One region of the Shinella sp. GW821-FHT10F02 genome, then DNA from elsewhere that is predicted to be linked to it. Evidence: predicted binding sites of a transcription regulator. Region 1 holds the regulator's gene; the other holds the start of a gene.

Region 1 (15,507 bases):
GGACGGCGCGTCCAGAGGAGGAAGGCAGCGCCGGCAAGGCCCGCAAGGCCGAGGCCGATGGCGGCGATGTAGAACCCGGCCGTCATGCCGGTTGCCAGCACCAGCGCGCCCAGAAGCAGGCCGACGCCGCCGATGACGCTGCGGATCATCGCGTGGTTCTCCGGCTCGGCCCGCGGTGCGGGGGCCTCCGGGCGAAGAAGATCCTGCGCCGCGTCCCCATCAGAACGGACGTCGGCGGACCGGCGCGGTGCATCGGCAAATTCGGCCTTGAGCCGATCTTGTAGCTTGACGGGTTCGCTCATGAGGAACCGCTTACCACATGGACCGTTCAAATCGGCTTCAGCAAGTCATTCGAATTTTAACGTTTCGCGCGGCGCAGCAGCAGGAGCTCGTCGAGGATCACCAAAGCGGCGCCGATGGTGATGAAACTGTCGGCGAGATTGAACACCGCGAAGGACCAGGTCTCCGTGTAGAACAGGACATAGTCGATCACATAGCCGAACAGCGCCCGGTCGATGAGATTGCCGAAGGCGCCGGCGATGATGAAGGCGTAGCCGGCATGGGCGAAGCCGCGCGCCTTGGGCGTCTGGCGCCAGAGCCAGACGACGAAGCCGACGACGAAGAGCCGGAGCGTCACGATGAACCAGCCCTCCATGCCCGACAGCATGGAGAAGGCGACGCCGTAATTGTAGGTGCGGTAGAGTGCCAGCATCGGCACGACATGCACCGCCTCCTGGAAGGGCAGCCAGGCCTCGACGGCGAATTTCACCGCCTGGTCAAGCAGCAGCGCCAGCACGATGACGACGATCACCGGCACCGGCCGGGACATCAGCGGAATGCGTTCTTCGTTCATGCGCGCGCGTCCAGCGCCAGCAGATGGCGGCGCGCCTCGAAGAGCATGATGCCAGTGGCAATCGCCAGATTGAGCGAATCGGCGCGGCCGGCCTGCGGGATGCGGGCGAGCGCATCGGCCTCGCGGGCGAGCTCTTCCGGCAGGCCGGATTGCTCGTTGCCCATCAGGAGCACGACAGGCTTCTTCTTGTAATCGATGGTGCGGTAGTCGACCGCACCGGCGAGATGGGTCGCGACGACCTGCACGCCGGCCGTCTTCTTCCAGGCGAGGAAATCGGCGGGGCTGGTTTTCACCAGCGGCACGGCGAAGACCGAGCCCATGGTGGCGCGCACGGTTTCCATCGAGAAGGGATCGGTGCTCTCGCCGACGAGGATGACGCCGCTGGCGCCGGCCGCATCCGCCGTGCGGATGATCGTGCCGAGGTTGCCGGGGTCGCGTACCCGGTCGAGCGCGACATAGGTTTCGCCGGTCTGGGGCCTGAGGTCGCGGAGGTTCGTCCAGCGCTGGGTGAAAATGCCGACGACCATCTGCGGATTGTCGCGCCGGGTGATCGAGGACAGCACCTTTTCGCTGACTTCCAGCACGAGCCCACCGCGCGCCACGGTCTTCGTCGCGCACTGCACGACCTGCGGCTTGTCCTTGACGTTCTTGGCATAGACCAGCGTCCTGATCTCGAAGCCGAGTTCGAGCGCATCGATGACGAGCTTCAGGCCTTCCGCCATGAAGCTCCGCGTCTCGTCGCGGTCCTTCTTGTTGGCGAGCGCCTTGATGTCCTTGATGATCGGGTTTGCGAGGCTCGTGACCTCCTTCACCTGCCCGACGCGGCGCGTTCCGTGCTGTTCGTGGCTCATGCGCTGATCCATCGGCTGAAAAGGGAGGTGGAGAGCGCGCGGCCGGTATCCTTGCCGTCGATGCCGCTCTCGCGGATGACGAGTTCGCCGGATTCCACCGTGCCGCCGGCACCGCGCATCGTCTCGCGCATCAGCTCGTGGATGGAATAGAAACTCGCGCGGATCGAATAGGCGGTCAGGACGAGGCCGATCGCCTTGGGCGACAGGATTTCGCGGCAGACATCGAGCATCAGCGGAAGGTGGTCGAAGAGATGCCAGACCTCGCCGTTCGGGCCGCGGCCGAATTTCGGCGGGTCCGTCAGGATGATATCGTATTTGCTGCCGCGGCGTTCCTCGCGCTGGATGAACTTCATCGCGTCTTCGCAGATCCAGCGGATCGGCAGCTTTTCCATGCGCCCGAGCGCCTGGTTTTCCCGCCCCCAGCCGATCGCCTTCTTGGACGCATCGACATGGGTGACTTCCGCGCCGGCGGCCGCGGCAACCAGCGAAGCGACACCGGTATAGCCGAAGAGGTTCAGCACCTTGACCGGCCGGCCGGCCGTCTCGACCTTATCCCTCATCCAGCTCCAGTGGGCGAGCTGTTCCGGAAAGACGCCGACATGGCGGAAGGCGGTGAAGCGACCGTGGAAATCGACGTCGAGCAGCTTCATCGGCCAGGTCTCGCCGAGCGCTGCCTTGGGGAACCTCCAGCGACCCATGCCGTCCTCTTCCGTATCGCCGGTGAAGAGGGCGTCGGCCTTGTCCCACACGCTGTCGGGGAGGCTGCGCTGCCAGAGCGCCTGCGCTTCCGGGCGCACGATGCGGTAGGGGCCGTATTGTTCGAGCTTCTCGCCGGCACCGCTGTCGATCAGGCGGTACTGGTCGGAGCCTGCGGTTTCGAGGATGACCGGCAGGCGCTCGGCCGGCTTCTCGCCCTCGCGGCGCATCAGCGGGCGGGCGGGGGCCTCGGGCGCCGGGCGCGGCTCCTTCTTGGGGGCCGGGGCCTTCATGGCAGGAGCCCTTTGCGCCTGCGCCTTGGCGGGCGCGGCGGAGCCGATCTTCGGCCGGCGGTGTCTGTCCTTCACGATGGATCGTCCGTCGTCGGTTGAAAACTTGCCGGCAGCGCCGGAAAACGAGCGGTCCCCATACCATCCCTCCCCCACTTGGCAAAGCGCTTTCCGATCTGCGATAAGTTGAGGCTATTCCTGGGAGGATCGATCATGGACATGTCCGGCGAAGAACGCATTGCGGCCCCGCGCGACGCCGTCTGGGCGGCGCTGAACGATCCGGAGATCCTGAAGGCCTGCATTCCGGGCTGTCAGTCGCTCACCATGAAATCGCCGACCGAGCTGGAAGCGACCGTCAAGATCAAGATCGGCCCGGTCTCCGCAACCTTCAGCGGCGAAGTGACGCTTTCCAACCTCAACCCGCCGATGGGCTATACGATCTCCGGCGAGGGCAAGGGCGGCATTGCGGGTTTTGCCAAGGGCGGGGCCGACGTGCGGCTCATCGAGGACGGCGACGGCACGATCCTCGCTTATGATGTGAAGGCGCAGATCGGCGGCAAGCTCGCCCAGCTCGGCTCGCGGCTCATCGATTCGACGTCGAAGAAGCTCGCGACGCAGTTCTTCGCCGATCTCGGCGAGAAGCTGAACGGCGCCGCATCCTGAAGCGCTATTTCCCGGAAACCGGCACCACGGCCTGTGCGGCGATCGCCTTGTGCTTTTCCGCCTCGCTGTGCCACTTCACGGCTTCGCTCGCCTCGATGCGGGCGCGCTTGCGGTATTTGCCCTGGGTGAACCAGGTGGCGAACGAGCCGATCACCAGGCCCAGGATCACCGCGAGGAAGAGGTAGACGAAGAACGGCGCGGTGACGGAGAGCACGCTGTCCTCGGGCCGGAACGGATTGAGCGCCAGCGTCACCGCTTGCCGGTTCGCCACCGACAGCACGATCAGCACGATGGCGATCGGGATGAGGACGAGGATGTTGACTACTCTCTTGATCATGGCATCACCTGCTTTGGCGCGCGGCGCCGATCAGGCGCCTGCGCTTTAGAGTGTTTCCGCAATTCCTGAGGCAAAATCGCGGCACTCTTTTGCTGGACTTGCTTTAATCGTCCTGGTCGGCCTGGCCGGGATTAAGACGCTCGCGCAGCTCCTTGCCGGTCTTGAAGAAGGGAACCCACTTCTCCTCGACGAAAACCGCGTCGCCCGTGCGCGGGTTGCGACCCGAACGCGAGGGGCGGTTCTTGACGGAGAAGGCGCCGAAGCCGCGCAGCTCCACCCGGTTTCCGCCGGCCAGCGCATCGGTGATCTCATCGAGCACCGCGTTGACGATGTTCTCGACATCACGGTGGTAGAGGTGGGGATTGCGCGCGGCGACAATCTGAACCAATTCCGACTTGATCACTGTGTCCCCCTCAAAAATTCTTGTTTTTCAATCACGATCAACCTGCCAAACCGAAACAAGACCGTCAAGAAACAACTTTTCGCCGGTCAGCTTTTCGATCGTCGGTTGAAGATCGAGCGGCAGCCCGAAGACGGAACGTGCAAAATCACGCGCGCTGCTGCCGATCCACGAAATCCCCGAGCGCTTCACCGCCTCGTAGTCGACGAAGGGCAGATCGGCGGGCACCTTGCGCTCGTCGAGATAGGCGCGAATCTCCTCCGGGCCGCCGAGCTTGTCGACGAGCTTGGCGGCCAGCGCCTGGCGGCCGGTGAAAATGCTGCCGTCGGCAAGGCGCAGCACCTGGTCGCGCGGCAGCTTGCGGCGTTCGACGACGAGGTCGACGAACCAGTCGTAGCTGTCCATCACCATGGCGCGGATCATCGTCTTCGCTTCCTCGCTTGCCGGGTGGAACGGCGAGGGCTCGGCCTTCAGCGGCGCGGATTTGATTTCTTCGAGCGAGACGCCGATCTTGTCCATCAGCTCCTTCATCTGCGGATACTGGAAGAGCACGCCGATCGAGCCGGTGATCGAACTTTCGCCGGCTATGATCGTGTCGCCGGCGGTCGCGATCATATAGCCGGCGGAGGCGGCGAGCGTGCGCACGTCCGAGACGACCGGCTTCTTTTCCGCCACCTTGCGCAGCGCCTTGAAGATGACCTCGCCGCCATAGGTGGTGCCTCCCGGCGACGAGATCGTCACGACGAGCGCCTTCGCCCGGTCGTTGCGGGCGATGCGGTCGAGGCGCTCCAGCAGCTCGGCATCGTCCTGGATGATGCCGGAAATGCTGACCCGCGCGATATGGTCACGCGCCCCGCTGCCCGGCCAGCGCCAGGCGGCGGCCGCAAGAATGACGGCAAGCGCGATCAGAACGGCGACGACCCGCCAGAAGGTGAGCTTGCGGCGCAGTTGCCGGCGGTCGGCGATGGCGGAGTGATCCATTCCCTGTCCTCGATGCTGGCGCCCCTAGACTTTCAGGTGGCTTGCCGAAGGCCCTATCGATATGGCATTCCAGAAGCAAATGGCAATTCGTCGCTGAACTTTCTTGGGCAGACATTGTTTGTTCAGGAATAATCGCCATATGGGGCCCGTTATCCGAGGGTCCCTCGTTTCGCAGCGAAGGCCATATCGGCAAGATATTTAGCAGGTACAATGCTGGACACCGTGGCAGAAGCACCGATGGGTGCACAGGGCACAGGCGTATCCGCCGCGGCTTATCGCCTCGCGACGCGGCATTCCGCGCGCGTGCGCTTCCTGAAAGTCGCGCTGCCGGTCGCCGCCATCATCGTCGCCGTGGTCTTCGTCATCGTCTCGATCGTGCGCACCTATCTGCCCACCGAATTGCAGGTCGAAAGCGCCTCCATCGAAGACGGCAAGATCGTGATGCGCAATCCGGCGATCTCCGGGCGCAACAATGACGGCATCAGCTATTCGATGAAGGCCGAGCGGGCGCTGCAGGACATGAAGCAGCCGGACGTGCTGACATTGGAAAACATCAAGGCCAAGGTGCCGGTCAACGAGAGCACGATTGCCGAGGTCGTGGCCGCCACCGGCGTCTACGATCGGGGCAAGAACCTGCTCGACATGATCGCCCCCTTCACCATCAGCCTCAACACCGGCCTCGAAGCCGCCTTCCGCTCCGCCCATCTCGATATCGACGGCGGCAACATGTCGACGCAGGAGCCGGTTTCCATCCGCTCGCGCGAAGCATCCATTGTTGCGCAGTCGCTGAGAATGACGGATAAAGGCCGGATCGTCGTCTTCGAGGGCAAGGTCGTCGTCGACGTCGATCCTGCCGCCATCCGCAACCGAGAAAAGTAAGAGCGCCATGTTCGCCACTCTCTCCGCCCCGCTCCGGGCCGCCAGCATCTTCGTTCTTGCCACAAGCCTCACGCTGATCTCGGTTCCCGCGGGCGCCCAGCAGACGTCGAGCCGCATGAAGGGCATGCAGCTATCGAACGACCAGCCGATCCAGATCCAGAGCGACAAGCTCGAGATCCGCGACCAGGAGAACAAGGCCGAATTTTCCGGCAATGTGAAGGTCGTGCAGGGCACGACGACGCTCCAGGCCGGCAAGATGATCGTCTACTACGCCGCCGGCGGGCAGGGTTCCGTGGCGAGCGGCGACGCGGATATCGAGAAGATCGACGTTTCGGAAAAGGTCTATCTCAAGTCCGGCACGCAGGAAGCGACCGCCGATACCGGCACCTTCAACCTGGTGAACGAGACGCTTCTGCTCAAGGGCGAGAAGGTCGTGCTGTCGGAAGGCAAGAACGTCTTCGTCGGCTGCCAGCTGCTCGTCACCATGCGCACCGGCGAAGCCAAGCTCGATGCCTGCGGCGGCCGCGTCATGATCCAGCTCGACCCGAAGTCGCGCAAGACCACGAATTGAGATAGCGTTCCCAGGTGTCTTCCTCTTTGCTCACCCGCCTGACGCGCCGTCCCAAGAAGGCTGCGCAGGAGCACCAGCGTACCGCCGATCTTTCGCGCTACGAAGGGACCCTCATTGCCCGCGGGTTGACCAAGACCTATCGCGACCGGCGCGTCGTCAACGGCGTGTCGCTGGTCGTGCGGCGCGGCGAGGCCGTCGGCCTGCTCGGCCCGAACGGTGCGGGCAAGACGACCTGTTTCTACATGATCACCGGCCTCGTGCCGGTCGATGAAGGCTCGATCGAGATCAACGGCAACGACGTCACGACCATGCCGATGTATCGCCGCGCCCGCCTCGGCGTCGGCTACCTGCCGCAGGAAGCCTCGATCTTTCGCGGGCTAACGGTCGAGGAGAACATCCGCGCCGTGCTGGAAGTGCACGACAAGGACAAGGCGCAGCGCGAGAAGAAGCTCGACAGCCTGCTTGCCGAATTCTCGATCTCGCATCTGAGGAAAGCGCCGGCCATCTCGCTGTCCGGCGGTGAACGCCGCCGCCTGGAAATCGCCCGCGCGCTCGCCACCGACCCGACCTTCATGCTGCTCGACGAACCCTTTGCCGGTGTCGATCCCATCTCGGTCGCCGACATCCAGGCGCTGGTGCGCCATCTCACCTCGCGCGGCATCGGCGTGCTCATCACCGATCACAATGTGCGCGAGACGCTCGGCCTCATCGACCGGGCCTATATCATCCATGCCGGCGAAGTGCTGACGCATGGCCGGGCGAACGATATCGTCGCCAATCCGGATGTGCGCCGCCTCTATCTCGGCGACAATTTCAGCCTCTGACGCATAAAGCGCGGCTGGCGCTTGACCAAACTCCTCAAAAAAGCAATTTTTGGGCCAGTTGGAATTTGCACCCGTCCTGGACGGGTTTCCCGGGGAGTAGAGCGTCCGCATGGCACTCGCAGCCAGCCTTTTCCTGCGCCAAAGCCAGTCGCTGGTGATGACACCGCAGCTGATGCAGTCGATCCAGCTATTGCAGATGACGCATCTGGAGCTGAACCAGTTCATCGAGCAGGAGCTGGAAAAAAATCCGCTGCTCGAAGTGGTTTCCGGCGACGAGGGCGCACGCGACGACGAGCGCGGCGCCGATGCCTATTCCTTGCCCAACGAGGACCGCACGCGTGCCGAAGATGTGGGCGGCGAGGAGGGTTTTCAGCCCGACCTCTACGATTCCGCCACGGCGAGTGCCGGAAGCGCGTCCGACACGAGCGACGCCGGCCTCGACAACATGTTTCCCGACGATGCCGGACCGCGTGCGGCCGATGCGCCGGAACTCCTCGGCCAGTGGAAATCCATGCCCGGCAGCGAGGGTGGCGAAGGTTATGACCTCGACGACTTCGTGGCGGGCCGCGAGACGCTGCGCGACGTTCTTGGCGCGCAGATCCCCTTCCTGCTCGCCGATCCGATCGACCGGCTGGTCGCCCAGCATCTCGTCGACCAGCTCGATGAAGCCGGCTACCTGCAAGGCAGCACCGCCGAGACGGCACTCAGGCTCGGCAAGCCCGTCGCCGAGGTCGACCGGGTGCTCTACAGGCTCCAGGAGCTCGATCCGCCCGGCGTCTTCGCCCGCTCGCTCAGCGAATGCCTCGCCATCCAGCTGCGCGCCCGCGACCGGTTCGATCCGGCCATGGCCACGCTGATCGACAATCTCGAACTTCTCGCCCGGCGCGACTTCGCGACGCTGAAGAAGCTGTGCGGCGTCAACGAGGAAGACCTGCTCGACATGCTGGCGGAGATCCGCAAGCTCGACCCGAAGCCCGGCACGCGCTACGAAACGAGCGCCTCGGAGGCCGTGGTGCCGGATATCGTCGTGCGCGCAGCACCGGACGGCACCTGGCATGTCGAACTCAATGCCGACACCCTGCCACGCGTGCTCGTCAACCGGGAATACTACGCCGCCGTCTCCAGCCGCACGAGCCGCGACAGCGAGGACCAGGGTTTCCTCAACGAATGCCTGCAGACGGCCAACTGGCTGACGCGCAGCCTCGACCAGCGCGCCCGCACCATCATGAAGGTGGCGACCGAGATCGTGCGCCAGCAGGACGCCTTCCTGATGCACGGCGTCGATCACCTGCGGCCGTTGAACCTGAAGACGATCGCCGAGGCGATCAAGATGCACGAATCGACGGTGAGCCGCGTCACCTCGAACAAGTTCATGCTGACGCCGCGCGGCCTGTTCGAGCTCAAATATTTCTTCACGGTGTCGATCGGCTCGGCCGAGGGCGGCGATTCGCATTCGGCCGAGAGCGTGCGCCACCGCATCCGTACGATGATCGCCCAGGAGCAGCCGGATGCGGTGCTGTCGGACGACGACATCGTCGACGTGCTGCGCAAGGGCGGCGTCGATCTTGCCCGCCGCACGGTCGCGAAATATCGCGAAGCGATGAACATCCCCTCCTCCGTGCAGCGCCGGCGCGAAAAACGGGCGCATGCGAAAGCGGCCGCCTCCTGAAACAAAGCCGGGAGAACCGGCGTTTGAGGACATGAGAAGTTAAGAATGCCTGAATCCGCCAATTGACTTCGCAGCTGGAACGGGCTAATGCGCGGCCCAATTCTGAAGAGAAGAAGGCCGGAATTCCAGACATATCCCCACTTTTCTGCCGTATGCGAGGCAAATTGCATCGCCTGCGTGAAACGCTTGGAACGTGGGTAAGGTTGGAATAGACTGTTGCGCGCAAATCACGAACGAGAGGAAACCTCCATGAGTGTGCGTGTATCCGGTAAACATATGGAAATCGGCGAAACTTTCCGTCAACGCATTGAAGACCAGGTCGGAGAGGCCGTAACCAAATATTTCGACGGAGGATATTCGAGCCAGGTCACCGTAGAGAAAGCGGGATCGCGGTACAGCGCCGACTGCAAGATCCACCTTGATACGGGAATGGCCTTGCAGGCGAATGGCGAAGCAAACGATCCCCTGGTGGCCTTCCAATCGGCTTCCGAACGGATCGAGAAACGCCTGCGCCGCTACAAGCGCAAACTCAAGGCACACCACAACGGCAATGGTCACGATGCCTTTGCAGAAGTGGCCTACACGGTGATGGATTCGGTCCCCGACGAAGAGGATGAACTTCCCGAGGACTACGCGCCGACCATCGTCGCGGAAAGCACGAAGAAACTGAGGACGATGTCCGTCGCAAGCGCCGTCATGGCGCTCGACATGACCGACGAACCGGTTCTTCTCTTCCGCAGCGCCGGATCGGAGCAGCTCAATATCGTCTACCGACGCAACGACGGAAATATTGGCTGGATCGATGCAGCCAATATCAAAGGCTGAGTGACGGGAGCGTGGTGCCGGAAACCGGCACCACGTTTCTTCAACCCCTTCACCCGCCTCACGAGGACAAAAGCATGGCATTGGCAGGTTTGCTGCAGCAAAGTGCGATTATTCCGGCGATGAAGGCCAATTCCAAGAAGCAGCTGCTTCAGGAACTGGCGACAAAAGCGGCAAAGATCACCGGGATTCCGGAGCGCGAGATCTTCGACGTCATTCTTCAGCGCGAGCGACTGGGCTCCACCGGCGTGGGCAATGGCATCGCCATCCCGCACGGCAAGCTGAAGGAGCTTTCGCAGATCACCGGCCTCTTCGCGAGGCTCGAGACCCCTGTGGACTTCGAGGCGTTGGACGACCAGCCGGTCGACCTCGTCTTCCTGCTTCTGGCCCCGGAAGGTGCCGGTGCGGACCATCTGAAGGCGCTGTCGCGCATCGCCCGCGTTCTGCGCGACCCGGCGATGGTGGCGAAGCTGCGCGCCTCCGACAGCGAGAGCGCCATCTACGCGTGCCTGAGCGAGGAACAGGCGTCGAACGCCGCCTGAACGATCTTCATCAATTCGCATAAAAAAACCGGCGGTTTTGCGACCGCCGGTTTTTCTTTTTGCGAAAGGGAACGATCAGGCCTGGGCGGCGCTGGTCTCGCCCGCGGGCGCCTTGGGGCCGCCCTTGGAGACGCCGACCATGGCGGGGCGCAACACCCGCTCGCCAATGACGAAACCGGCCTGCACGACCTGTACGACCGTGTTGTTGGCGATCTCCGGGTTTGGCACCTCGAACATCGCCTGGTGGAAGTTCGGATCGAACTTCTCGCCGACCGGCTCGAGCTTGCGCACGCCGTGGCGTTCAAGGGCTGAGAGCATCGAGCGCTCGGTCATCTCGACGCCTTCCACCAATGCCTTGAAGCCGGCATCGCCGCTTTCCAGCGCATCGGCCGGAATGGCGTCCAGCGCGCGGCGCAGGTTGTCGGACACGGCCAGCATGTCGCGCGCAAAACCGGCGACGGAATAGGATTTTGCATCCTTCACGTCGCGCTCGGTGCGGCGGCGCAGGTTGTCCATCTCGGCGGCGAGGCGGAGATACCGGTCCCTGAGGTCGGCATTTTCCGTGCGCAGCACGTCCACCGGATCCGGCTCCGCCGGGGCATCGGCCTCGATGGTCAGCTCTTCCAGGGCGGACGCTTCTGCGGTGACGTTGTCTTCTACCGCTTCGTCAGGTCCGTGTTTCTTGTTCTCGTCGGTCATGACGTACTCCGAATTGTATTTTGAGGTTTGCGCCCGATATCGAGCTTTGAGCCCGAAAAATCAAGGGCCGATGGCCGGATTGCCGGGGTTCAGCGCGAAAGCCGCGACATGAGCTGGGCCGTATAGTCCACCATGGGCACGATACGGGAATAGTTGAGCCGCGTCGGTCCGATGACGCCGACGGCGCCGACGATCTTTTCCTCGCTGTCGCGATAGGGCGCGACGATGAGCGAGGAGCCGGACAGCGAGAAGAGCTTGTTTTCCGAGCCGATGAAGATGCGCACGCCCGGGCCCGTCTCGGCCAGGTTGAGAAGCTCGATCAGGCCGTCCTTGCGCTCCAGGTCGTCGAACAGCATGCGCAGGCGATCGATATCCTCCGCGCCTGCAAGCCCTTCGAGCAGGTTCGCCCGGCCGCGCACGATGAGCCGCGTCGGCTTGCCCTCGTCGAAGCCGCCGGACCAGACCATCAGTCCGCGCTCGACGAGGTCCTGCGACAGCTTGTCCAGCTCGACGCTGATCTCGCCGCGCAGGCGCTCCAGCTGCGCGCGCGCCTCGACCAGCGTGTTGCCGGCGAGATGCGCGTTGAGGAAATTGGCGGCCTCGGTGAGCTGCGAGCCGGTGACGCCCGCCGGCAGCTCGATGATGCGGTTTTCCACCTGGTCGTGATCGCCGACGAGCACCACGAGCGCCTTGGTCGGCTCCAGCCGGATGAATTCGACATGTTTCAGCACGGCGTCGTTCTTGGTGGTGATGACGAGGCCGGCGCCGCGCGACATGCCGGACAGCGCCTGGCTCGCCTCGTTCATCAGGGTCTCGACGGCCGAATGTTTCTGGCCGTGCGGGCGCACATGGCGCTCGATCGAGGCGCGATCCTCCGCCGAAATATTGCCCACCTGCATGAAGGCATCGACGAAGAAGCGCAGACCCAGCTGCGTCGGCAGGCGGCCGGCGCTGATATGCGGCGAGTAGATGAGGCCGAGTTCTTCCAGGTCGCTCATCACATTGCGCACGGAGGCGGGCGAGAGCGACATCGGCAGGATGCGCGACAGGTTGCGCGAGCCGAGCGGCTCGCCGCTTTCCAGATAGCTTTCGACGATGCGACGGAAGATCTCACCCGAACGCTCGTCGAGCGCCGCCTGACTTTCAGGACCCGGAGATCTATTCAAAACCATCTTCTCGCTGCAAACCCTGTTATCCGACTGGAATATAGTGATTTCGCGGGTAAGCGCAAAACGGATTTTCCCTGGCGTCGCGGCATCGGCATTCCCTCGCCTGACGAACTGGTCTAAAGCACTTCCCACATATCTCAATGAGGAGTTCGCAATGCGGCCGTCCGGCAGAAAAACCGATCAGATGCGCAAGGTTTCCTTCGAGCGCAACATCTCCAAACATGCCGAAGGCTCCTGTCTCGTCAAGTTCGGCGACACGCATGTGCTCGTCACCGCCAGCCTGGAAGACAAGACGCCGCCGTGGCTGCGCAACAGCGGCAAGGGCTGGGTGACGGCCGAATACGGCATGCTGCCGCGCGCCACCGGCGACCGCATGCGCCGCGAAGCCGCAGCCGGCAAGCAGGGCGGCCGTACGCAGGAAATCCAGCGCCTCATCGGCCGGTCGCTGCGCGCCATCGTCGATCTGGAAGCGCTCGGCGAACGCCAGATCACCGTCGACTGCGACGTCATCCAGGCAGACGGCGGCACCCGCACCGCCTCCATCACCGGCGCCTTCATCGCGCTGCATGACTGCCTGAAGTGGATGGAAGCGCGCAACATGATCAAGGTCGAGAAGGTCCTGAAGGACCATGTCGCCGCGATCTCCTGCGGCATCTTCGCCGCGCAGTCGGTGATCGACCTCGACTATCTCGAGGATTCCGCCGCCGAGACGGACGCCAACTTCGTCATGACCGGCTCCGGCGGCATCGTCGAGATCCAGGGCACCGCCGAGGGCAAGCCGTTCACGGAAGAGGAATTCTCCTCCCTGATGGTGCTCGCCCGCAACGGCATTGCCGAACTGGTCGAGATGCAGAAGCAGGCGATCGCCTGAGATAGGTTTGCCCATGGCCGCCGCGCTCGAAGGGATACTCGAAACCGCGCTCTATGCGGACGACCTCGACGCGGCGGAAGCCTTTTACGGCGACCTGCTCGGGCTGGCAAAGATCACGCGGCAGGCAAACCGCCACGTCTTCTTCCGCTGCGGCCCCGGCGTTCTCCTGATCTTCAATCCGCAGGAGACCGTCGTTCCGCCGCCGCCCCATGCCTTTCCCGTGCCGGTGCACGGCGCGACGGGACCGGGCCATGTCTGCTTTCGCGTTCCCGGGCCGGAGCTTGATTTCTGGGTGGAAAAGCTCGTAGAAGCCGGCATCACCATCGAAGCGGATTTCTGTTGGCCGAACGGCGCCCGCTCCATCTATTTCCGCGACCCCGCCGGCAACAGCCTCGAATGTGCCGAGCCCGGCCTCTGGAACATCGCTTAGGACCCTTATGCGCAAGCTCGACACCAAGACGATCGTCGTCGCCAGCCACAATGCGGGAAAGATCCGCGAGATCGAGGACCTGATCGGCCCCTTCGGCTTCTCCGCCAAGTCGGCCGCCGAATTGAACTTCGAGGAGCCGGACGAGACCGGCACGACCTTTGAGGAGAACGCGACGATCAAGGCGCTCGCCTCGGCCAAGGCCTCCGGCCTGCCCGCCCTTTCGGATGATTCCGGCCTCGTCGTCGATGCGCTCGACGGCGCGCCCGGCGTCTACACGGCGAACTGGGCGGAGACGGCGAACGGCACGCGCGACTTCGCCATGGCCATGGAGAAGGTGGAGAAGGCGCTGGCCGAAAAGGGTGTGAGCGAGGCCAGGGATCGCACGGCACGTTTCGTCTCCGTGCTCTGCCTTGCCTGGCCGGACGGCCATACGGAACTCTTCCGCGGCGAGGTCGAAGGCCAGGTCGTCTGGCCGCCGCGTGGAACGCAGGGTTTCGGTTACGACCCGGTCTTCCAGCCCGAGGGTTACGAGACGACCTTCGGCGAGATGAGCGCTGAGCAAAAACACGGCTGGAAGCCGGGCGACGCGGCAGCACTGTCGCACCGCGCCCGCGCCTTCAAGATCTTCGTCGAAACCTGCCTGACGGCCTGAGGCAAAATGACGGCGGTGCCCCTCGACATCAGGCAGAGCTTTGGGCCGGACCTCGCCGAGCCCGGCTTCGGCATCTATGTGCACTGGCCGTTCTGTGCCGCCAAATGCCCCTATTGCGACTTCAACAGCCATGTGCGCCACCAGCCGGTCGACCAGCCGCGCTTCGTGCAGGCTTTTCTGACCGAAATGGCGACGATGCGCCGCCTCACCGGCTCGCGCACGGTCACCAGCATCTTCATGGGTGGCGGCACGCCGTCGCTGATGGCGCCGGAGACGGTCGACGCGATCCTCAACGGCATCGCCCGCCACTGGCATGTGCCTGACGGCATCGAGATCACCATGGAGGCCAATCCGTCGAGCGTCGAGGCCGAACGTTTTCGCGGTTATCGGGCTGCCGGCGTCAACCGCGTCTCGCTCGGCGTGCAGGCGCTGAACGACCGGGACCTGAAATTCCTCGGCCGGCTGCATGACGTCGCCGATGCGCTGAAGGCGATCCGGCTGGCCCGCGACATCTTCCCGCGCATGTCCTTTGACCTCATCTATGCCCGGCCGAACCAGACGGTGGAGGAGTGGGACCGCGAGCTGAAGGAGGCGGTCTCCTACGCCGTCGACCACCTTTCGCTCTACCAGCTCACCATCGAGGAGGGCACGCCCTTCTACGGCCTGCACAAGGCCGGCAAGCTGATCGTGCCGGATGGCGAACAGTCGGCCGTGCTCTACGAGGCGACGCAGGAGATCACCGAGCGCGAGGGCATGCCGGCCTACGAGGTCTCCAATCATGCCCGCCCCGGCTCCGAAAGCCGCCATAACCTCACCTACTGGCGTTATGGCGACTATGTCGGCATCGGCCCCGGCGCGCATGGCCGCCTGACGACCGGCGGCTCGAAGATCGCGACCGCGACGGAACGCAAGCCGGAAAGCTGGCTGTCGCTGGTCGAGGCCGGGGGCCACGGCATGGTCGACCAGGAATTGTTGGAGCGCGAGGCACAGTCGGACGAGCTGCTGCTGATGGGCCTGCGCCTGAAGGAGGGTGTCGATCTCGCCCGCTGGCAGAGCCTTTCCGGCCGCGATCTGGACCCGGACCGCCAACAGTTCCTCATCGAACACGGTTTCATCGAGCGGCTCGGCAATTCGCGGCTGCGCTGTACGCCGGCCGGCATGCTGATCCTCGACGCCGTCGTCGCCGATCTCGCCTGCTGATCAGTTGCCGGCATCCGAGCCGAGCGGCCGGCGCTTTTCCATGAAGAAACGAAAGAGACGTCCGTCGATCGCCGCAAGGCCGACGGCGATCAGCGCCATGCCGGCAAA
Region 2 (15,507 bases), on a different contig from region 1:
AGGCGAAGGCGCGGGACGTCTATGCGCGCCGCCGGGCTGCCATTCTCGCGAACGACGGCGGTGCGATCGTCGAGAAGCTGCCGAGCGGCACCTCGGTGCAGCTGCGCTACCGCACGCTGCCGGATGGCGCCTGGGTTGCGACCTATGAGGATATTTCCGAGCGCCTGCGCTCCGAGGAACAGATCTCCTTCCTCGCCCGCCACGACAGCCTGACCGGCCTGCCGAACCGCGCGAGCTTCAACAACCGCCTCGAAGCGGACCTCGATTCCGCCCGCCTCTCCGGCGGTAAGGTCGCCGCCATTGGCATCGACCTCGACAAGTTCAAGGAAATCAATGACACGCGCGGCCATGCGGCGGGCGACGAAGTGCTCACCACGCTGTCGAGGCGCATGCAGGCCTGCCTGGAGGCCGACGAGACGGTCGCCCGCTTCGGCGGTGACGAATTCGCGGCTGCAAAGCGTTTTTCGGATGTGGCTGACCTCACCGACTTCATCCAGCGGCTGGAGACCTGCCTCAACGCGGAAATCCGCATCGACGGCTATGACATCAAGCCGGGCGCCAGCCTCGGCGTGGCGATCTACCCGCAGGACGCCGACACGGTCGAAGCGCTTATCAACAATGCCGACCTTGCCATGTACCGCGCCAAGGATGCGCTGACGCAGACGGTCTGCTTCTACGAGGTCTCGATGGACGAGGCCGCCCGCAGCCGCCGCCTCATCGCGAACGACCTCTGGCAGGCCGTGGAGCGCAAGGAACTGCAACTGCACTACCAGGTCCAGAAGGCCGTCACCTCCGGCGATACGATCGGCTACGAGGTGCTGTTGCGCTGGCACCATCCGCTGCGCGGCACCATTCCGCCGGGCGAATTCATCCCGATTGCCGAAGAGTGTGGCGCCATCCTGCCGATCGGCGAATGGGTGCTGCGCGAGGCCTGCCGCGAGGCCGCGACCTGGGACAACGATCACAAGATCGCCGTCAACCTGTCGCCGATCCAGCTCGGCAATGCCGATGTCGCGGACCTCGTGCACCGGGTGCTCCTGGAAACGGGCCTCAACCCCCGCCGTCTGGAGCTTGAAATCACCGAATCGACCATCATCGCCGACAAGGAGCGGGCGTTGCAGACGCTGCGCCGTATCAAGGCCTTCGGCGTCACCATCGCCATCGACGATTTCGGCACCGGCTACTCGTCGCTGGAAACGCTGCGCGCCTTCCCCTTCGACAAGATCAAGCTCGATCGCAGTTTCATGAGCGAGGTGGAGGCAAGCCCGGAGGCCAAGGCCATCATCCGCGCCATCCTGGCGCTCGGCCAGACGCTGCGCGTGCCGGTCCTGGCGGAAGGCGTGGAGACGAGCAACCAACTCGCCATCCTGCTCGACGAAGGTTGCGACGAGGCACAGGGCTACTTCCTCGGCCGGCCGATGCCGGTGGAGAGCATCCGCACCGGCGTCGAGGCCAGCAAGGCCGCCTGAGGCGGCCTACTGCCGCTTGAAGCGGCGGCCGGCGAGGTCGATCTGGAAGCGGGGGAAGATGAAGACGCCGATGATCGTGCCGGCGTATTTCTCCTCGAGGCCCGTCGATTCCCCGACGCAGAACACCGGCTGGCGCGGCGCGCCGTCGAGGTGGATCGTCGTCGAGAAGCAGAAGGACGAGGAGGATGAGGCCGCCTGCTCGAAGAGTTCGAGCACGCGCGTGCGGTCGAGCGGCTCGTAGCAGCGGATGAGGTTCAACAGCCCGCAGGCGCGCTGCGGCAGGCCATGCGCCTGCATCGCCTTGTCGCCAAGCGTGAAGAGGCCGTTGGAAAGATCGCCGGTCCAGCGCTCCGTCACGCAATATTGCGTCAGCAGTTCGTTGTCCGTCTCGTCGAACCCCATCGAGCCCGGAAGAAAGGGCGACGAGAGATCAGTCTTGATTATCTTGAACACCTACGACCTCAGGCAGTTGCTCGAATTTGGCCGACATGTCACGCCCCGTTTCGGGCACGCGACACGCTAAAAGAGAGCGCCGGCGACAACCCTCGAAGTCCGCCGAACCACTTTCCCATGTACTGAACTTCGTCCGGATCCTGCTATGCGTATCGGATCGGACGTACGCGTGAAAACCGCCGCTGACCCTTCTTTCAAGTCTTCCGGCGGTTCTATCAATATATTTCAGGGAGAACTGGCTGCGCGGTTTATCGACATGTTCCTGTCCAAAACCAGCACCTGTACCCCGGGTGAATCTTACAGTTCACTTGGGGCGTCTTTATAATTGGTTTTTTGATGCCAGCAACGGCTTTTTGAGAATTATTGTACAAACGGAAAAATTCTTTTCACGGAAACGATGCAGTCCGGTCAACCTCTTTGAAATGCGTCCCTTTGCCGGAAAAACAAAAAGGGCGGCCCGAAGACCGCCCTTTCCGAACTGAACCGGTTGGCTCAGATGTAGGACCCGAAGGTCTTACATCATGTCCATACCGCCCATGCCGCCCATGCCGCCAGGCATGCCGCCCGGTGCATCCTTCTTCGGCAGTTCGGCGATCATGGCTTCCGTCGTGATCAGCAGCGAGGCAACCGAAGCTGCGTTCTGCAGAGCCGTGCGGACAACCTTGACCGGGTCGACGATGCCGAGTGCGATCAGGTCGCCGTATTCGCCGGTCTGGGCGTTGTAGCCGTAGTTGTCTTCGTTCTTGTCGAGGATCTTGCCGACAACGATCGAAGCTTCGTCACCAGCGTTTTCCGCGATCTGGCGAACGAGGGACTGCAGCGCCTTGCGAACGATGTTGATGCCGGCTTCCTGGTCGTCGTTCTCACCCTTGGAGGTGATCTTGACGGAGGAGCGCAGCAGGGCAACGCCGCCGCCCGGTACGATGCCTTCCTGAACGGCAGCGCGCGTCGCGTTGAGGGCGTCGTCGATGCGGTCCTTCTTTTCCTTCACTTCGACTTCCGTCGAGCCACCGACGCGGATCACGGCAACGCCGCCAGCGAGCTTGGCAAGACGTTCCTGCAGCTTCTCACGGTCGTAGTCGGAGGTGGTTTCTTCGATCTGGGCCTTGATCTGCGCGACGCGGCCTTCGATTTCCGACTTCTGGCCGGCACCGTCGACGATCGTCGTGTTTTCCTTGGTGATCGAGACCTTCTTCGCACGGCCGAGCATGTCGAGCGTGACGTTTTCGAGCTTGATGCCGAGGTCTTCGGAGATCACGGTGCCGCCCGACAGGATGGCGATGTCTTCGAGCATGGCCTTGCGGCGGTCGCCGAAGCCCGGCGCCTTGACGGCAGCGATCTTGAGGCCGCCACGCAGCTTGTTGACGACGAGCGTAGCAAGGGCTTCGCCTTCGACGTCTTCAGCGATGATGACGAGCGGCTTGCCGGTCTGGACGACGGCTTCGAGAACCGGGAGCATCGCCTGGAGGTTCGAGAGCTTCTTCTCGTGCAGGAGAATGAAAGCGTCTTCGAGGTCGGCGACCATCTTTTCCGGGTTGGTCACGAAGTAGGGCGACAGGTAGCCGCGGTCGAACTGCATGCCTTCGACGACTTCGAGTTCGGTTTCGGCGGTCTTGGCTTCTTCAACCGTGATGACGCCTTCGTTGCCGACCTTCTGCATGGCTTCAGCAATGTCGAGACCGACCTGCTTGTCGCCGTTTGCGGAGATCGTGCCGACCTGGGCGACTTCTTCCGAAGTGTTGATCTTCTTGGCCTTGGCCTGGAGATCCTTGACGACTTCAGCAACGGCGAGATCGATGCCGCGCTTCAGGTCCATCGGGTTCATGCCGGCTGCAACAGCCTTGTTGCCTTCGCGAACGATGGCCTGGGCAAGAACGGTTGCGGTCGTCGTGCCGTCGCCGGCGATGTCGTTGGTCTTGGAAGCGACTTCGCGAACGAGCTGGGCGCCCATGTTCTCGAACTTGTCTTCCAGTTCGATTTCCTTGGCGACGGAAACGCCGTCCTTGGTGATGCGCGGTGCGCCGAAGGACTTGTCGATAACGACGTTACGACCCTTCGGGCCGAGCGTTACCTTGACTGCGTCTGCGAGAATGTCGACGCCGCGCAGCATCTTTTCGCGCGCGGTGCGGCCGAACTTGACTTCTTTGGCTGCCATTGTGTGAACTCCTGAAAGAGGTATCAGCGAATTTCGGAAGGGGATGAACGGCTAGATCAGCCGATGATGCCCATGATGTCGGCTTCCTTCATGATCAGAAGGTCTTCGCCGTCGAGCTTGACTTCGGTGCCCGACCACTTGCCGAACAGAACGCGGTCGCCAGCCTTGACGTCCAGCGGAACGACCTTGCCGGAATCGTCACGGGCGCCGGAACCGACGGCGACGATTTCGCCTTCCTGCGGCTTTTCCTTGGCGGTGTCCGGAATGATGATGCCGCCCTTGGTCTTGGCTTCGGATTCGACGCGACGTACGACGACGCGATCGTGAAGCGGGCGGAAGGTGGTGCTTGCCATTGTCTTATCCCTCGATCGAATGACATTGCGGATCCCGGTATGGACCCGATGGATGGATGTTAGCACTCACTGGTTAGGAGTGCTAGCGGCCCGGAGATAGGCGTCGGCGCTTTTCGAGTCAAGGACGACGCCCGGAAATTATTTTGCCCCGGATGGTTACCGCAGCCGGCAGATGGGAGTGAAATCGCACGCCATCAAGTCAGGGCCATGAATTTCCGGCAGTTTGCCTGTTGATGGGGCAAAATTGTGTGGAGAGGCTTGTTTTCTTGGCCTCGCTTTGCAATGTCAGCCGGGCTCGATTTCGAACAGGACTACCTGATGGCTGAACGCATCCAATCCTTCCGCGACATCGCTTCGCAATATGACGTGGTGCTCTGCGACGTCTGGGGCGTCCTGCACAATGGCGTCGAAGCTTTCTCTTACGCCTCGGAAGCGCTCGCGGACGCCCGCGCCGCCGGCCTCACCGTCGTGCTCATCACCAATTCGCCGCGCCCGCATCCGGGCGTCAAGGTGCAGATCCGCGGCCTCGGCGTCGCCGACGATTCCTATGATCGCATCGTCACCTCCGGCGACGTCACCCGCGCGCTGATCGCCGAAGGCCCGAAGAAGGTCTATTTCATCGGCGCCGAAAAGGACCTGCCGCTGCTCGATGGCCTCGGCGTCGAGACCGTCGGCATCGACGAGGCCGGCATCGTGGTCTGCGCGGGCCTGCGCAGCGACGAGACGGAAACCGTCGAGGACTATAGCGAGGAGCTGGAAAGGCTCGCCGCGAAAAAGCTGCCCTTCATCTGTGCCAATCCGGACCTCGTCGTCGAGCGCGGCCACCGGCTCATCCAATGTGCCGGGGCGCTCGCGAAATTCTACGAGGAGCTCGGCTGCACGAGCCTGATCGCCGGCAAACCGCACCGGCCGATCTATGAAAAGTCGATCGCCGAGGCGAAGGACGTGCGCGGCGACTTCGACCTGTCGCGCGTGATCGCGGTCGGCGACGGCATGCCGACGGATGTGCGCGGCGCGGAAGCCTTCGGCCTCGATGTGCTCTATATTTCCGGCGGCATCCATGCGCAGGAATATGTCGAAGCGGGCCGCACCGACGAGGCGAAGCTCGCGGCTTTCCTGACGCGCGAAGGCTCCCACCCCAAATGGTGGATGCCCCGGCTGCAGTGACGGAGACGGTCGTCATGACGGTATTTCACAGGAACGAGACAAAGCAGCCGCTGCCGGAACACCTGCGCGGCGGCGTCATCGCCATCGGCAATTTCGACGGCGTGCACCGCGGCCACCAGGCCGTGCTGCAACGCGCGCTCGATCTCGCGAGCGACCGCGGCATCCCGGCCCTCGTGCTGACCTTCGAGCCGCATCCCCGCACCGTCTTCCGCCCCGAGCGTCCGGTCTTCCGCCTGACGCCGGCGCCGCTGAAGGCGCGCATCCTCGAAGGCATGGGTTTTTCCGCGGTCATCGAATATCCGTTCGACCGCGGCTTCTCCGAAATGTCGGCGCATGATTTCATCCGCTCGGTGCTGATCGACTGGCTGCACGCCTCCGAGGTCGTTACCGGCTTCGATTTCCACTTCGGCAAGGGCAGGGAAGGCGGCCCGGCCTTCCTGATGGCCGCCGGCCAGGACAATGGCTTCGGTGTGACGCTGGTCGATGCCTTCCGCGACGAGAACGCCTCGGTCATCTCGTCGAGCTTCACCCGTGCCCTGCTTGGCGAGGGTGCGGTCGTGGAAGCGGCCGGCCAACTCGGCTACCGCTACACGGTCGAGGCGGAGGTCATCGACGGCAAGAAGCTCGGCCGCACGCTCGGCTACCCGACGGCCAACATGCAGCTTCCCCCGGAAGTGGAACTGCGCAACGGCATCTACGCCGTGCGCTTCCGCCGCCCTGACGGCAGCCTGCACGACGGCGTCGCCAGCTACGGCCGCCGCCCGACGGTCACGTCGAACGGCGTGCCGCTGCTCGAAACCTTCCTCTTCGATTTCTCGGGCGATCTCTACGGCGAAATCTCCGCCGTCTCCTTCTTCGGCCACCTGCGCGACGAGCTGAAATTCGACGGCCTCGACCCGCTCGTCATCCAGATGAAGCGCGACGAGGAGGAGGCGCGCGCGCTGCTTTCCGGCGTCACGCCGCTGGGGCCGATCGACCGGCGCATCTGTTTCTAGGAACAAACGACTCTGGCGTCTTTTCAAAATGGCGAAAAGGCCGTAATACCGCGCGCATGATGCTCAACCGGCTGACCATCGATCTGCGAATTAGTGGCCCGGCCTTCCGCGCGCTCTGAGCGAGGCCGGAAGGTCCGGGATTTTGGGCGTTTTCGAAAAGCGCCCCCGCCGTCGGAGCCTGACAATATCCCCGCATGCGCAAACGCGCGCGAAAAAAAGACGATAGCCATATCCATGACCGATACGCCCGAAAAAGTCGATTATTCGCCCACCCTCTACCTGCCGCAGACGGATTTCCCGATGCGTGCCGGCCTGCCGACGAAGGAGCCGGAAACGGTGGTCCGCTGGCAGCAGATGGGGCTCTACAAGCAGCTGCGCGCCTCCGCCGCCGGCCGCGAGAAGTTCGTGCTGCACGATGGTCCGCCCTATGCCAATGGCAACATCCATATCGGCCACGCGCTGAACAAGATCCTGAAGGACGTCATCACCCGCTCCTTCCAGATGCGCGGCTATGACTCGAACTACGTGCCCGGCTGGGACTGCCACGGCCTTCCGATCGAATGGAAGATCGAGGAAAAGTACCGCGAGAAGGGCAAGAACAAAGACGAGGTCCCGGTCAACGAATTCCGCCAGGAATGCCGTGACTTCGCCGCCGGCTGGATCAAGATCCAGGCGGAAGAGTTCAAGCGCCTCGGCATCGAGGGCGACTTCGACAACCCCTACACGACGATGAATTTTCACGCGGAAGCCCGCATCGCCGGCGAACTCCTGAAGATCGCCAGGAGCGGCCAGCTTTACCGTGGCTCGAAGCCCGTCATGTGGTCGGTCGTCGAGCGCACGGCGCTGGCCGAAGCTGAAGTCGAATATGCCGATGTCGAGAGCGATGCAATCTGGGTGAAGTTCCCGGTGATCGAAGGTCCGGCCGACCTGCTCGGCAATTCCGTCGTCATCTGGACGACCACGCCCTGGACGATCCCCGGCAACCGCGGCATCGCCTTCTCGTCGCGCTATCCCTATGGCCTCTACGAGGTGGAAAGCGCGCAGAACGATTTCGGCCCGCAGCCGGGCGAAAAGCTCGTCTTCGCCACCCGTCTTGCCGATGAATCGGCGGCCAAGGCAAAGCTCACCTTCAAGTTCCTCCGCGACATCGCACCGGAAGAGCTGGAGGCGGTCGTCTGCGCCCATCCGCTGGCCGCCCTCGGCTACGACTTCAAGGTGCCGCTGCTCGATGGCGACCACGTCACCGACGATGCCGGCACCGGCTTCGTGCACACCGCACCCGGCCACGGCCGTGAGGACTTTGACGCCTGGACGGCGGCGGCCCGCGCGCTCGAAGCCCGCGGCATCTCGTCGAAAATCCCGTTCACCGTCGACGACGCCGGCTTCTACACCGCCGACGCCCCCGGCTTCGACGGCGCCCGCGTCATGGACGACAATGGCAAGAAGGGCGATGCCAACGAGCGCGTCATCAAGGCGCTGATCGCCGCCAACAACCTGTTTGCCCGCGGCCGCATCAAGCACTCCTATCCGCATTCCTGGCGCTCCAAGAAGCCGGTCATCTTCCGCAACACGCCGCAATGGTTCGTCTACATGGACAAGGAACTCGGCGACGGCACCACGCTGCGCTCGCGTTCGCTGAACGCCATCGACGAGACCCGCTTCGTGCCCGCCGCCGGCCAGAACCGCCTGCGCGCCATGATCGAAGGCCGCCCGGACTGGGTGCTGTCGCGCCAGCGCGCCTGGGGCGTGCCGATCGCCGTTTTCGCCGACGAGAAGGGCGAAGTGCTGATCGACGAGGCCGTCAATGCCCGCATCCTCGAAGCCTTCGAGCAGGAGGGTGCCGACGCGTGGTTTGCCGAAGGCGCCAAGGAGCGTTTTCTCGGCAACGACCATGACCCGGCCAAGTGGACGCAGGTCATGGACATCCTCGACGTCTGGTTCGACTCGGGCTCGACGCACACCTTCACGCTGGAAGACCGCCCGGACCTGAAATGGCCGGCCGACGTCTATCTGGAAGGCTCCGACCAGCATCGCGGCTGGTTCCACTCTTCGCTACTGGAATCGGCGGCGACCCGTGGCCGCGCGCCCTATAACGCCGTCATCACCCATGGTTTCACCATGGACGAGAAGGGCGAGAAGATGTCGAAGTCCAAGGGCAACGTCGTCTCGCCGCAGGATGTGATGAAGGAATCGGGCGCCGATATCCTGCGCCTTTGGGTGATGACGACCGACTACTGGGAAGACCAGCGCCTCGGCAAGACGATCATCCAGACCAACATCGACGCCTACCGCAAGCTGCGCAACACGGTGCGCTGGATGCTGGGCACGCTGGCGCACGACACGGGCGAGGAGATCGCCTATGCCGACATGCCGGAACTCGAAAAGCTCATGCTGCACCGGCTCTCCGAGCTCGACGCCGTCGTGCGCGAAGGCTACGACGCGTTCGATTTCAAGAAGATCGCCCGTTCGCTCATCGACTTCTCGAATGTCGAGCTCTCGGCCTTCTACTTCGACGTCCGCAAGGATGCGCTCTACTGCGACGCCCCGTCATCGCTGAAGCGCCGCGCCTCGCTCGCGGTCATCCGCAAGCTGTTCGAGTGCCTCGTCACCTGGCTCGCCCCCATGCTGCCCTTCACCACGGAGGAAGCCTGGCTGTCACTGAAGCCGGACGCCGTTTCGGTGCATCTGGAACAGTTCCCGGTGGTGCCGGCCGAATGGCGCAACGATGCGCTGGAAGCCAAGTGGGAGAAGATCCGCGCCGTGCGCTCGGTGGTCACCGGCGCGTTGGAGATCGAACGCCGCGAGAAGCGCATCGGCGCCTCCCTGGAGGCTGCCCCGGTCGTCTCCATCGCCGATCCGGAGCTGCTCGCAGCCCTCGAAGGCCAGGACTTTGCGGAAATCTGCATCACCTCGGCGATCTCGCTGGTTGCCGGCGAAGGCCCGGCCGCAGCCTTCCGTCTTCAGGACGTCGCTAAGGTGTCCGTCGAGCCGCAGCTTGCCGAGGGCAGGAAGTGCGCGCGCTCCTGGCGCATCACCACGGATGTCGGCGCCGATCCGGACTATCCGGACGTCTCGGCCCGCGACGCGGCGGCGCTGCGCGAGATCGGTTTTCGCCGCGCGGCGTAACGCACAGCATTGTTGACGGCGGGGGCTTTCCGGCCGTCAATATTCCGGATGAATTGCGCTTGCGGTCTTCATCCGGTATTGCTGCCTGAAAATGGTCGGATTTTTCCGCCATGGCACGGCGATCTATTGCCGTGTTCGGGCTTTGGGCGCCGGCTCTGCTGGAAGGGTATTCATGGGAATGACGCGAAATATTCGGCTGCGTACCGGCTTGATCGGCCTCCTCGGTGGAAGCCTCCTGCTGACCGGCTGCATGGGGCCGACCTACGGCACCGGCAAGACCGCCGGCGAGCAGCTGGTGGATGATATCGGCAATGCGGTGACGCTCCGGCCCGACGACGCGGAAAAGAAGAACATCCGCTACCAGCCGCGCGGTGGCCTCGTGGTGCCGAAGGACGAGGTCGCCCTTGCCACGCCGCAGCAGTCCGTCTCCAGCAAGGACAATCCCGAGTGGATCGAAAGCCCGGAGGAGATGCGCGAGCGCCTGCGTACCGAGGCTGCGGCCAATAGCGACGACGGGAACTATCGTTCGCCGCTCGCCGCGCAGAGCACGACGAACCGCAAGCTTTCCGCCGCTGAACAGACCGCTGCCTATCGCGATGCGCGCCGGCTGCAGATGGGTGCCTATTCCGACAAGCGCCGTTACCTGAGCGATCCGCCGGTCGATTATCGCCGCCTTCCGGAAGAGGCCTCGGCCGATCTCGGCGAGCCGGAGCGCACCAAGGAGCGCCGCCGCAAGAAGGAAGCGAAGGCGGCCAAGCAGAGCGGTTCCGCCTGGTGGCCCTTCTAAGCTGATGACGGCTTACAGAATTCGCCCGGCGTCGGTCAGCGACGTCGGCACAATCCTGCGTTTCATCCGCGAACTTGCCGATTACGAGAAGGCGCTGCACGAGGTTGCTGCGACCGAGGAGACCATTGCTTCCTCGCTGTTCGGCGAAGGCTCCGTCACCCGCGCGGTGATCTGTGAGACGGAGGCTGGCGAGCCCGCCGGTTCCGCCGTCTGGTTCCTGTCCTACTCCACCTGGCAGGCGAAGAACGGCCTCTATCTGGAAGACCTCTATGTGACGCCCGATCACCGCGGCGCTGGCGTCGGAAAGATGCTGCTGCGCCACCTCGCGCGTACCGCGATCGAGGAAGGCTGCGGCCGTTTCGAATGGAGCGTGCTCGACTGGAACACCCCGGCGATCCGCGTCTATGACGCGATCGGGGCCGAGCCGCAGTCGGAATGGGTCCGCTACCGGCTGAGTGGCGACAAGCTCAAACAGTTCGCCGAAGGCTGATCAGCGCCGTTCGGCGAAAAAATCCTTGAGGATTTCCGCCGCTTCCAGGCCGCCGATGCCGGAATAGACATCGGGCGCGTGGTGGCAGGTCGGCTGGGTGAAGAAGCGCACGCCATTGTCCACCGCGCCGCCCTTCGGGTCCTCCGCACCGTAATAGAGCCTACGGATTCGGGCGAAGGAAATGGCGGCGGCGCAGAGCGTGCAGGGTTCGAGCGTCACGTAGAGATCGGCGCCCGTCAGCCGCTCCTGGCCGAGCTTGCGGGACGCCTCGCGGATGACGGCGACCTCGGCATGGGCGGTGACATCGCTCTCCGCCCGCGTGCGGTTGCCGGACTGCGCGACGACTGCGCCGTCAAGCACCAGCACGGCGCCGACCGGCACTTCGCCCCGCTCGCCAGCCGCACGCGCCTCGGCCAGCGCGATCTCCATGAAGCGATTTGTCATGAGTGGCACGAATTCCTCTTAACCCGGGGCGTGTGACCTGATAGGACACGCCAAAACGCAGGCAGCACAAATGACATTCAAAGACAAGCCAAAACGGCCGGGTGACAAGCCCGCAGGCCGTGACCGCAAGCCCCGTGCCGCCGCATCGGCCGCCGAGGGCAAGCCATACTCTGCCGCCGGCAAGCCGGCAGGCAAGAAGCCGGGCGGCAAACCCTTCGCCGGCAAATCCGCGCCGCGTGACGGAAAACCCGCGCGTGATGCAAAGCCGGCCCGCGACGCGAAGCCCGCCAAGGCGGCGCCGGCCGCTTCGGCAAGCGCCGACCTCGCGCCCGAGCGCATTTCCAAGCTGCTCGCCCGCGCCGGCGTCGCCTCGCGCCGCGATATCGAGCGCATGATCATGGAAGGCCGCGTCAGCGTGAACGGCAAGGTGCTGGACACGCCGGTGCTCAACGCCACCTTCGCCGACCGCATCGAGGTCGACGGCATGCCGATCCGCGGCATTGAGCGCACGCGCCTCTGGCTCTACCATAAGCCGGCCGGCCTCGTGACGACCAATGCCGACCCGGAAGGCCGCCCGACGGTCTTCGACAACCTGCCCGAAGACCTGCCGCGCGTCATGTCCATCGGCCGCCTCGACATCAACACCGAAGGCCTGCTGCTGCTGACCAATGACGGCGGCCTCGCTCGCATGCTGGAACTGCCGACGACCGGCTGGCTGCGCCGCTACCGCGTGCGCGCCCACGGCAAGATCGAGCAGGCCGACCTCGACAAGCTGAAGGAAGGCCTCGCCGTCGATGGCGTGCTCTATGGCGCGATCGACGCGACGCTCGACAAGGTGCAAGGCACCAATGTCTGGATCACCATGGGCCTTCGCGAAGGCAAGAACCGCGAGATCAAGAACGTGCTCGGCGCGCTCGGCCTCGACGTGAACCGCCTGATCCGCATCTCTTACGGCCCGTTCCAGCTCGGCGAACTGCCGGAAGGCCACGCCCAGGAAATCCGCGGCCGCACGCTGCGCGACCAGCTCGGCCCCCGCCTCATCGAGGAAGCCAAGGCGAATTTCGATGCGCCGCTCTTCGACCATGCGGTTGACGATGCGGACGAGAAGCCGGCCGCCAAGGCCCGCGAGGCCGCGCAGCCCGCCTGGGGCGAAAAGCCCGCCGGCCGCCGCGAAAAGCCGGAAGACCGCCGCGAAAAGGCCCGCGCCCGCCTCGACACCAAGCGCGACGACCGCTTTGGCGAGAAGCCGCGCGGCGGCCCTCGCGACCGCACCGACGATCGTTTCGAAGGCAAGCCGAAGCGCGAGCCCGCCGTGCGCGCCCGCAAGTCGAATGTCTGGATGGCGCCCGGCGCCCGTCCGGTCGCCGAAAAGAAGGCGGAGACCGCCGAAGGCGTGAAGCGCGAGCCGCGCGAACGGCCGGAAGGTGCGCCGAAGACCAAGCGCTACGGCCGCACCGCCGATGGCGCGCCGACCCGCACGGCGAAGAAGTTCGATCCCGACCGCAAGGCAGGACCGGCCCGTGGCCGCCCGGGCGACGACCGCGCCGACAAGCCGCGCGTGCTGAAGACCCGCGACGAGGACGGCGAGTGGATCCGCGCCTCCGAGCCGGAAAAGCAGGATCGTGACGACGGCGGGCGCGGCGGCTTCGGCCGCAAGCGCTCCGGCGCCGGCGACGACCGCGCCCCCCGCGATTTCGGTGATCGCCCGCCGCGCGGCGACCGCTCCTTCGGTGACCGTCCGGCCCGTGGCGACCGCAAACCCCGCGCGGAAGGCGAGCGCTCCTTCGGCGATCGTACGGATCGCAAGCCCCGCGCCGAGGGCGAACGCACCTTCTCGGATCGCCCGCCGCGTCGCGATGGCGGCAAGCCTTTCGGGGCTAAGCCGTCCGGCGGCAAGTCCTTCGGCGGCAAGCCGGGTGGTGGACGCCCCTCCGGTGGAAAACCCGCTGGCGGCAAGCCCGCCGGTGGAAGCCGTCCGCGCGGCAAGGGCAAGTAAGCGCCCGTGCGGATCGTCGGCGGAGAGTTTCGCGGCCGCGCGCTGGCGACGCCGAAGTCGGATGACATTCGTCCGACGACGGACCGCACGCGCGAAAGCCTCTTCAACATCCTGTCGCATGCCTATCCCGAGGCGCTCGACGGCACGCGCGTGCTCGATCTCTTCGCGGGCACCGGCGCCGTCGGCCTGGAGGCGGTGTCGCGCGGTGCGCGCGCAGCCCTCTTCGTCGAGCAGAGCGTCGAGGGCAGGGGGCTCCTGCATTCCAATATCGAAACGCTGGGCCTCATCGGCCGCGCCAAGATTTTCCGGCGCGATGCCACGGCGCTCGGCAGCGTCGGCACGGTGGAGCCGTTCGACTTCCTCTTCGCCGATCCGCCATACGCCAAGGGCCTTGGTGAGCGCGCGCTCGATGCGGCGGCGCGCGGCGGCTGGCTTGTCGATGGCGCCCTTGCCATCCTTGAAGAGCGTGCCGATATTCAGCCTGCCGCCGTCGATGGCTACGAGCTTCTCGAAGTCCGCACCTTCGGCGATACGCGCATGCATTTCTACCGCTACCGGTCCGGCTGAACCGTAGAGCATTTCCAGCCGAAGCGGCATCGCTTCGGCGTCGGATAGTGCGGCGGAAACAAAAAGCGAGCAGGAGACCGCCGCGATGACCGATGCCCTCGTTTCCGCAGACGTATCGCGGCCAGGCGGCCCGACGGTCGCCATCGCGCTTGGCGGCGGCGGCGCGCGCGGCCTCGCCCATATCCATGTCATCGAGGTGCTGGACGAACTCGGCATCCGCCCGGTGCTGATCTCGGGCGCCTCGATCGGCGCCATCCTGGGCGCGGCCATGGCGGCCGGCATGTCGGGCAAAGAAATCCGCGACCACACGCTCGCTGCGATCGGCCATCCGAGCCGCATCATGAACCGGCTCTGGAGCCTGCGACCCACGCGGCTCTCCGAGGTCGGCTTCCGCGTCGGGCAGTTCAACCTGGAGCGCGTGCTGAAGGCCTTCCTGCCGGATCGCCTGCCGGAGACGTTCGAGGACCTTGCGATCCCGTTGAAGGTCGTGACGTCGGATTATTACGGCCAGTGCGAATGCGTCTGCGAGAGCGGGCCGCTGTTCCCGGCGATCGCCGCCTCCGCAGCACTCCCGGCCGTCTTCCGCCCGGTGATGATCAATGGCCGCGTGATGATCGACGGCGGGCTGTGGAACCCCGTGCCTTTCGATCACCTCATCGGCCATGCGGACATCACCATCGGCGTCGACGTGATCGGCCAGCCGGCGGCCGGCACCGCGGAACTGCCCAACAGCGTCGACAGCCTCTATGGCGCGACCCAGCTCACCATGCGCTCCATCGTCACGCTGAAACTCGAAAAGGGCGCGCCGGACATCTATCTCCGCCCGGATGTCGGCCGCTTCCGGGTGCTCGATTTCGTCAAGGCCGGCGAAGTCCTCGCCACCTCTGCCGGCATCCGCGACGAGCTGAAGCGGGCGCTCGACGAAAAACTGTCTGCGGTGGCCTAGGCGCTCTCTTCCTCGTCCGCCTGGGTCACGTTTTTCGGCTTCAGCAGCGGCTCCGGCTTGACCGGCTTGGAGTGCAGCATGTGGCGCCCCGCGGAAATCCCTTCGGCCGCCTGCAACTCCAGCCGTGCCACGTCGCGGCGGCGGATGTCGTCGCCGATGGCCAGGGCGTCGTCGGGCTCCACGCCGAGCGCTTCCAGCGTTTCCCGGCCGAAGACGAGGGCGGATTCGAAGGTTTCGCGCACGTCGTGCTGCACGCCGCGGGCGCGCAGCGACAGGGTGTGCACCCGGTCGTAGGAGCGCGCGAAGATCGTCGCATTGGGATATTCCGACTGTACGAGATCGACGATGCGGTCCGTCGAGGCCTTGCCCTGCGTGCAGACGGCGACGATCTTGGCACGCTCGATGCCGGCGGCGCGCAGCACGTCCTTGCGCGTTCCGTCGCCGAAATAGATGCGGAAGCCGAAGTTTGCGGCCTGGCGCACGCGGTCGGTCGAATGGTCGATGACCGTCACCTCGCGCCCGCCGGCAAGCAGGATCTGCGCGGCGATCTGGCCGAAGC

The links. Region 1 encodes HrcA, which represses chaperone genes, less so after heat shock. Its sites were predicted from a motif close to GTTAGCACTCNCNNNNNGNGAGTGCTAAC; they were not measured.
Region 2: groES (co-chaperone GroES) is a predicted target of HrcA. The motif match lies at 4,489-4,517, and genes of this name have one in related genera.

Annotation. Positions count from the first base shown of each region.
Region 1 is NZ_JBXASL010000004.1:398,229-413,735, forward strand. Features, by position in the region: gene AC1RWL_RS15045 (hybrid sensor histidine kinase/response regulator) at 1-302, opposite strand, end outside; gene lspA (signal peptidase II) at 359-853, opposite strand; gene AC1RWL_RS15055 (TrmH family RNA methyltransferase) at 850-1,704, opposite strand; gene AC1RWL_RS15060 (class I SAM-dependent methyltransferase) at 1,701-2,846, opposite strand; gene AC1RWL_RS15065 (SRPBCC family protein) at 2,904-3,353, shown strand; gene AC1RWL_RS15070 (DUF1049 domain-containing protein) at 3,358-3,690, opposite strand; gene AC1RWL_RS15075 (integration host factor subunit beta) at 3,794-4,111, opposite strand; gene sppA (signal peptide peptidase SppA) at 4,121-5,071, opposite strand; gene lptC (LPS export ABC transporter periplasmic protein LptC) at 5,282-5,950, shown strand; gene AC1RWL_RS15090 (LptA/OstA family protein) at 5,958-6,521, shown strand; gene lptB (LPS export ABC transporter ATP-binding protein) at 6,560-7,345, shown strand; gene rpoN (RNA polymerase factor sigma-54) at 7,455-9,014, shown strand; gene hpf (ribosome hibernation-promoting factor, HPF/YfiA family) at 9,264-9,839, shown strand; gene ptsN (PTS IIA-like nitrogen regulatory protein PtsN) at 9,914-10,378, shown strand; gene grpE (nucleotide exchange factor GrpE) at 10,454-11,077, opposite strand; gene hrcA (heat-inducible transcriptional repressor HrcA) at 11,167-12,243, opposite strand; gene rph (ribonuclease PH) at 12,401-13,117, shown strand; gene AC1RWL_RS15130 (VOC family protein) at 13,131-13,547, shown strand; gene rdgB (RdgB/HAM1 family non-canonical purine NTP pyrophosphatase) at 13,555-14,199, shown strand; gene hemW (radical SAM family heme chaperone HemW) at 14,206-15,399, shown strand; gene AC1RWL_RS15145 (DMT family transporter) at 15,400-15,507, opposite strand, start outside.
Region 2 is NZ_JBXASL010000008.1:239,265-254,771, reverse strand. Features, by position in the region: gene AC1RWL_RS24680 (bifunctional diguanylate cyclase/phosphodiesterase) at 1-1,469, shown strand, start outside; gene AC1RWL_RS24675 (hypothetical protein) at 1,476-1,922, opposite strand; gene groL (chaperonin GroEL) at 2,437-4,077, opposite strand; gene groES (co-chaperone GroES) at 4,134-4,430, opposite strand; gene AC1RWL_RS24660 (TIGR01459 family HAD-type hydrolase) at 4,749-5,597, shown strand; gene AC1RWL_RS24655 (bifunctional riboflavin kinase/FAD synthetase) at 5,612-6,592, shown strand; gene ileS (isoleucine--tRNA ligase) at 6,827-9,718, shown strand; gene AC1RWL_RS24645 (hypothetical protein) at 9,891-10,505, shown strand; gene AC1RWL_RS24640 (GNAT family N-acetyltransferase) at 10,510-10,995, shown strand; gene AC1RWL_RS24635 (nucleoside deaminase) at 10,996-11,424, opposite strand; gene AC1RWL_RS24630 (pseudouridine synthase) at 11,510-13,435, shown strand; gene rsmD (16S rRNA (guanine(966)-N(2))-methyltransferase RsmD) at 13,442-14,002, shown strand; gene AC1RWL_RS24620 (patatin-like phospholipase family protein) at 14,088-14,948, shown strand; gene AC1RWL_RS24615 (monovalent cation:proton antiporter-2 (CPA2) family protein) at 14,945-15,507, opposite strand, start outside.